DNA from 3 places in the Radiobacillus sp. PE A8.2 genome. Region 3 is predicted to be linked to each of the others. Evidence: riboswitches for the same ligand, from Rfam matches in the RefSeq annotation. Region 3 holds a riboswitch; each other region holds the start of a gene.

Region 1 (2,270 bases), on a different contig from region 3:
AAAACGTCGTGTAACTCCCTTGCGGAACAACAAAACTAGAACACCAATCACACACCCAATTACAGCCATGTAAAACCCTGTGTACAATACAAACGATGTCCCTTTTATTGCGCCAACTAACGCCAGCAGCTTAACGTCACCCGCGCCCATGCCACCCATCAGATATGGAATCAAAAGTAGAGCTAAACCACTTATAAACCCTAGTAAACTAATAAGAAGACCGTTCCAACCTAGAAAGATCATATTTATTAGAAGAGCTATGAGTATTGCTGGAAAAATCACTTTATTATATATTTTCCTACTTTGCAAGTCAGTAATTACACAGATTAATAGAACTGTGAATAACAATAGATTTAGCAACATATACTCACTCTCCCTGTTACAAAAAGTTTAAAAACAGCTCTACTATTTAAGTAAAGCTGCCTTTTTAAAAATATTATGAACTTACACCAGATACATCTGTAAGTGAGTCTGTTACATCTTTAAACATTGCTGTTATTTGTTTGCCGAATAAGGTAATAATTGCAACCACACCAACAGCAATAACACCCAACACGATCGCATACTCAGTCATACCTTGTCCATCTTCTTCAATAAACAATCCTTTTAATTTGTTCAACATTTAGAATCTCTCCCTTTATAATATAAAATTTAAATTATGACCAACTCTAGTTAATGATTTCTTTGCTGCTCCTGCTGGTAATTCAATTACAGAAACCGCATCTGCATAACGTTTTCCGACTTTCCCTGGTTCCAAAGCCTCGTCGATAGCAACGACTATGTTGTTTTTGTTCACGTACAAAATATCAATGGAGTAATTCATGAAGTAAGTATGGACGGATTGGCAGGGTTTAATGTGTAATCCTGTTCCTAGACTAAGCTGATCTGTAAACATTAGCCCCTTCAGTCGTTTGAAGAAGGAATAGGCTTGTCCAATTTGCTCAGCGATTACCTGATCATTACTCAGGTTAACTAACTTCAATGCTTCACCTCCGATTAATAAAAATAACCCCGCCTTTACCGAAAGCGGGGTTATTACTGTAGTTAATCAACAATTTAAGAGTTAGCATTACATTTTCATGTAATCTCTAAAACTATCCAAGTTGATTAAACTACTCCCTGTTCTTTCGGTAACTGGCTGGCACCGTGTATTTCTACACGTAAGCCCCTATAGCTTTGCGTCTCTGGCTTTCACCAGGTTTGCCTTTATCGAGATGCAGGAAATATAAAATTTTCCGACTAAATCTCTTAAACTTATACTAAAGCAGACATCCACATTTTAAAATAGGTCAAAAGTCGTGTAATTTCGACAATTCATGATAATTTTTATAGTAAATTTATACATTTTTAACGTTAAACATATATTTTATAATACATTTTACCTAGAATATATAGTATGAACTATTTCACGACACAACTTACATAGTCATAATTAACCATGTCGGTATTTGATTTGATTTAATGTTTTCAGTATTTTTCTAATTTATTTACCGTATTGAACATCTTAGAAATAAACACTTAATGCTCCCTCTGATTATCATTTTTGTTTCTTCACCCTAAAATGCATAATCGTCATTAGCATAAACAAGTAGGCGACTAGCGCAAAAAAAGTATACACATAAAGTATCGGTTTCTGTTCCACGTATCCAACGATCGGTATATTTAATATAAGCAATAATGGAATCCCGAACATAATCGCTGTTGCACTACCCATTACCATATTCTCGGTTGCATTCGATTTGAATTTTGGGTCTACTGCTTTGACTAATGCCATTCCGGTCGAAATCGTTCCGGTGAGCATACCGTAGAATCCTAGAACATTAGGTATCTTATCCTGTGGAAACAGCCGCGGACAAAGCCATACCGTAAAGAAAATAGTTGCCGCTCCCCCAACCGTTGTCAGCAGCAGAACAACGAAAGCGTACTCCCTTAAGGCATAAATCGAAATAGCCGAGATAGATGCTGCGATCATATAGTCAAACGAAAAACCAGAGATCCGTTGCAATAAATAGTTGTTAGGTTTGTGCTCCAAGTGCACACCTTTATCCCTTAAGCGGTTTAATATCCAGCGGAACAATATGGCATATAAGCTACCAATGATAAAGTGAAAACCCATTAATAGCTGTGAAAAAGTCTCTCCGTACGTCCCAAGTGGAGTTAATACATTTCCTAATCCTACAATCGTTAAATAGGTCACTAAATAAATTACACCGATAAGTGCCATTTGAAAGGATAGCTTGTCCATTGCATCACTTAATGGTATTTCATCT
Region 2 (2,270 bases), on a different contig from region 3:
GATTTCCTATACGAATAATTAGAGGTGTTACCATATGTCCTATTATAGCTATCAAGGAAGAGATCGAGTAGGAAAACTGAAAAAGGGTAAAATAAGTGCTGACACAAGGCAAGAAGCAATGGGACAGTTAAAAGGTCAAGGGATCGCCGTTTTCAAAATAAAAGAGCTGAATAGTGTTCTGTACATGGATATTTCATTTGGAAGTAAGGTAAAAAACCGTGATTTTGTGCTATTTTTAAGGCAATTCTCGACATTAATCGAAGCGGGTATCCCATTAATCGAAACAACGACTATCTTGCAAGAACAAATTGACAATCCTGAATTAACGAAAATTCTAGAAGATGTTAAAGAGGATTTGGAAGCGGGGGTTTCTTTATCCCAAGCATTTAACAAGTACCCAAAAGTGTTTCCAAGCTTGTTCATTAATATGATTATTGCTGGTGAGGCAAGCGGTACCTTGGATGAGGTATTGAATAACCTAGCTAATTACTACGAGAATCAATTCCGTCTCAAGCAAAAAGTTGTTTCAGCACTAACGTATCCGCTAATCATCGCCTTTATTACCATACTTGTGACGATGTTTTTACTTGCATATATCGTACCAACTTTTGCGAATATGTTTGCATCGATGGGAGAAGAACTTCCCGCCTACACTGCATTCGTCTTAAAAATCAGTGGGTTTTTACAAGATTTCTGGTGGACGATTCCAATCTTGATTGGTTTAATCATCGTTGGCTACGGGTATTTGATGAAACAAGATCAGTTTGCATATCGCGTTGACGTGATTAAATTACGAATTCCGATATTCGGAAAATTAATGCAAAAAGCAGTGATGGCAAGGTTAACAAGAACGCTTAGTTCTTTAATAAATAGTTCGGTACCTATTATTGATTCCGTGCAAATCGCACAAAAAATTGTTGGTAATAGAGTCGTCGAAGCAGTTTTAAAAGAGAGTGCAGAAACACTCGAACAAGGGGAATCGATGGCAGGACCGATGGACAAGCATTGGGTGTTTCCTGTATTAGTGACGCAAATGATTGCGGTGGGTGAGCAATCGGGTTCCCTAGATGAAATGTTAAAAAAGGTAGCCGATTTCTATGACGATGAAGTTGAAGAAGTAGCCGATCGGTTAAAAAGCTATATTGAACCAGTCATGATTGTGCTACTAACTGGTGTCATCGGTTCGATCGTACTCGCTATCGTTATACCAATGTTTGCAATTTATGATGCTTTTTGACAAAAAAACAAAAAATATGCTATTAAGTTATAAAATTATTGTGGACAACAATTGTTTGTCTAGTATAATATAACTAGTAAGAGCGGGATGCTATGAACAGCTACCACTATATGGGCACTTTGGGTAGCTAGGAGCAAGTAGTGCAACCGACTGACTTCAAACAATTATGTTTTAGATAAATATGATTTGGGGAGGACAACAAACATGTTAAAAAAGTTATTAAAAATGATGAAAGATGCTAAAGGTTTTACTTTAGTTGAGTTATTGGCTGTAATTGTTATTTTGGGGATTATTGCTGCGATCGCTGTTCCGGCGATTGGGAGTATTATTTCAGATACGGAAGGTAAGGCACATGATTCAAACGTAGAAATGGTAGAAGAGGCTGCTCGTTTAGCTGTTGCAGCAGGTGAGAATCCAATAGATCATACTGACTATACAGGGTTTACTGCAGATGAATTGGTTGAATTAGGTTACCTAGAAGAAGTGCCTGAGGATCCTGAATCCGGTGAAATTTATACCACTGCTTATGTTGAAGTAGACACTGAAGCTACGGGTAGTAACAAGTATAATGTAAAATTAACTTATACTGCTCCTGAATAATTGAAAAGTTAACCTTGACACTAATAGTGTCAAGGTTTTTTAAATAATGACCACTATAACCATATTAGGGAGTATGTGAAATGCAATCATTCTACATCCTTTATTTCTTCATCACCGGTATCATCTTCGGTTCTTTTTACAACGTAGTTGGTATCCGTGTCCCCAACAAACAGCTTTTCGAATCACAGCGATCTTATTGTCCTCATTGTAATCATACGCTGAAATGGTATGAGCTTATTCCTGTCTTCTCTTTTATCTTTCAACGCGGAAAATGTAGAAGCTGTCATAAACCAATCTCCATACTTTACCCTGCCATTGAACTGTTTACAGGTATTCTATTCATGTACAGTTATATTCATTTTGGATTCAGCAAGGAACTTGTCGTTTCGTTGCTTTTCATGTCATTATTGGCTATCATAGTTGTAACAGATCT
Region 3 (2,270 bases):
TGGGCGTGCGATTATTGGAGCGAAGCGAGCGATTTCATATCTCGAGCGCGCGGTATCAAATAGCAGGTGCATGATTATGATATCGAAGCGAGCGATTTTGCACCCGAAGTGCGCGGCCCCCGAACCGTGTCGGCGCAGCTTTCCTTCAACCGGCAGTTAATTAACGGCCACTTATAAAAAGCTAATCGAGCGTGTTTGCTTTAACACGGCCCCTAAGACAACCGGCACTTCATTAAAATATAGTTAATGAAGTGCCGCTGTATTTGGTTAATCGGCCAAGTGTAGGGGGATAACGAGGAAAGCTATGTCCGAATAGAGACTAATCGGCCAAATCTAAAGGTGTAACCGTTAAACTCTAGTCAATTAAAATGGTAACAGCCATGTTTAGTCGCCTATCCACAAAATCTATGGCTAATTAGGGTCAGCCAATATATAAACCGAGAGTGATCCCTTATCAACATCGCCCACCCAATAACCGGCACTTATTCAACAAATCTAACTAGGCACCAATCCCCCTCTATCAGCATAAACAATACTGAGGTGGTCTCATGCAATCAATAAAAAAGATGTTTAAATTAATCAGCTTTTTCACTATATTCCTGCTTTTGTTCGGTTTCTTCGTAGTATTTCTAGTATATGTTGTGCCTATTATTGGCTTGAAGACGGTGTTAATTTTTCTAGGCGTTTTCCTTGTTTTATATATAGTCGATGCGATTCGACACATGATTAGTTGACGAATGAAGTAATTTTCAAAAAAATGCAAAAATTAACAAAAAGCTGTTGATTCCTGTAGAAATATGTATATAATAGGCAGTATAATCATACTTATAGTATAAAAAATCGATAAAAGCATACTCATCAAAAGGTGAGGACGCAAAGCTATAGGGGCTAAAGGAATTTCCTATGCCAGCCAGTTACCGAAATCCCAAATATCAAATTTTTAAAAGGGGCTTACTCGGTAGTATATATCGATGTAAGCCTTTTCATTTTAGTGGGGTTACTATATAGTAGATTTTATAGACACACTACCCAGCTAAGAAGTTACTTCTGATTTTTGATGAAATGATATGCGGAAGGTACTTGTAATATAAAAGTCACCATAATTCGGTAATGAAACTTGTGATTTACTTATCATACATAACTAACTCTCAACAAGGCGGTGAGTAACGGTGCATATTTTTAATAACATTCGAAAAATCAAAGATAACTTATTACCTTCTAGTGAAGCAATTCTCGATCAGATTACCAATGGTTTTTTCATGATCAGCGACCAGTGGGAAATTCTCTATATTAATACTTGTATCGAAAAATGGTTCCAACAATCAAAGGAATCATTAATCGGGCGGAATTTTTTTGAAGCATTTCCTGGCGTCATTGGTACGCGAGTTGCACACTATTACGAAAAGACGATGAATGAGCGTATTCCTCACACGTTTGAAGATTATTATGCACCAACTGGATTATGGACTGAAATCAGCGTCTACCCTTATGAACATGGAATTATCGGATATATGACAAATATTACCACAAAAAAGCAGAATGAGCATAATATGAAACATATGGAGAACCATGACTATTTGACTGGATTGCCTAATCGTAGGTACTTCGAGGTGAAATTAAATACATTAATTGATGAAATAAAAGAGAATGGGAATGCCGCATTTGCTCTATTGCAAATCGATATCGATCGGCTCCGATACATCAACGATACATTAGGACATTATACTGGTGATGAATTGATTAAACAACTCGCGATTCGGTTGCAGGATAAAATTGGAGATAAAGCATTTATTGCACGGTTAAGTGGTGATGAATTTTCCATCATAATCGACCGAGGCGAGCTTGATGAGCGGGAGGTAGAATCAATCGCACGCAGTATTGTCAAGGATACGGAACGGACCCCTTTTCTTATCGGAGATCAAACCCTTTACGTCACGATTAGCCTTGGCATGTGCTTATATCCGGAGAATGCCAATTACGTGCAATCGCTAATCGAAAATTCAGGACTCGCTCTTTACCGTGCCAAAAGACAAGGTGGCAATACGTATCAAACGTTTAATCTAATTAAGGATATTGATACATTTCGCCAATTTTCATTGGAAAAGGACATGCGTAAAGCAATTCAAAATAATGAGTTCGAACTTCACTATCAACCGCGCGTAATCGTTGACAGTGGTAGAATCCAGAGTGCGGAAGCGTTAATTCGCTGGAATCACCCATATTGGGGCAGGCTTTCACCAGCAGATTTTATTCCGCTCGCAGAAGAGACA

What was found. A riboswitch is a leader RNA that binds a small molecule or an ion and turns the genes downstream of it on or off. The one in region 3 is predicted to bind cyclic di-GMP.
Region 1: it holds a riboswitch for cyclic di-GMP, as region 3 does, so the genes downstream of both, ACI6MV_RS06630 (DUF192 domain-containing protein) here and ACI6MV_RS07480 (EAL domain-containing protein) in region 3, are expected to answer to the same signal.
Region 2: it holds a riboswitch for cyclic di-GMP, as region 3 does, so the genes downstream of both, ACI6MV_RS07315 (prepilin-type N-terminal cleavage/methylation domain-containing protein) here and ACI6MV_RS07480 (EAL domain-containing protein) in region 3, are expected to answer to the same signal.

What each region holds. Positions count from the first base shown of each region.
Region 1 is NZ_JBJGXI010000008.1:103,349-105,618, reverse strand. It holds gene ACI6MV_RS06640 (A24 family peptidase) at 1-363, opposite strand, end outside; gene ACI6MV_RS06635 (Flp family type IVb pilin) at 437-622, opposite strand; gene ACI6MV_RS06630 (DUF192 domain-containing protein) at 638-982, opposite strand; cyclic di-GMP riboswitch class I at 1,127-1,215, opposite strand; gene ACI6MV_RS06625 (sodium/glutamate symporter family protein) at 1,538-2,270, opposite strand, start outside.
Region 2 is NZ_JBJGXI010000009.1:116,021-118,290, reverse strand. It holds gene ACI6MV_RS07325 (type IV pilus twitching motility protein PilT) at 1-22, shown strand, start outside; gene ACI6MV_RS07320 (type II secretion system F family protein) at 35-1,237, shown strand; cyclic di-GMP riboswitch class II at 1,314-1,398, shown strand; gene ACI6MV_RS07315 (prepilin-type N-terminal cleavage/methylation domain-containing protein) at 1,442-1,837, shown strand; gene ACI6MV_RS07310 (prepilin peptidase) at 1,918-2,270, shown strand, end outside.
Region 3 is NZ_JBJGXI010000010.1:38,831-41,100, forward strand. It holds gene ACI6MV_RS07475 (hypothetical protein) at 549-734, shown strand; cyclic di-GMP riboswitch class I at 839-922, shown strand; gene ACI6MV_RS07480 (EAL domain-containing protein) at 1,170-2,270, shown strand, end outside.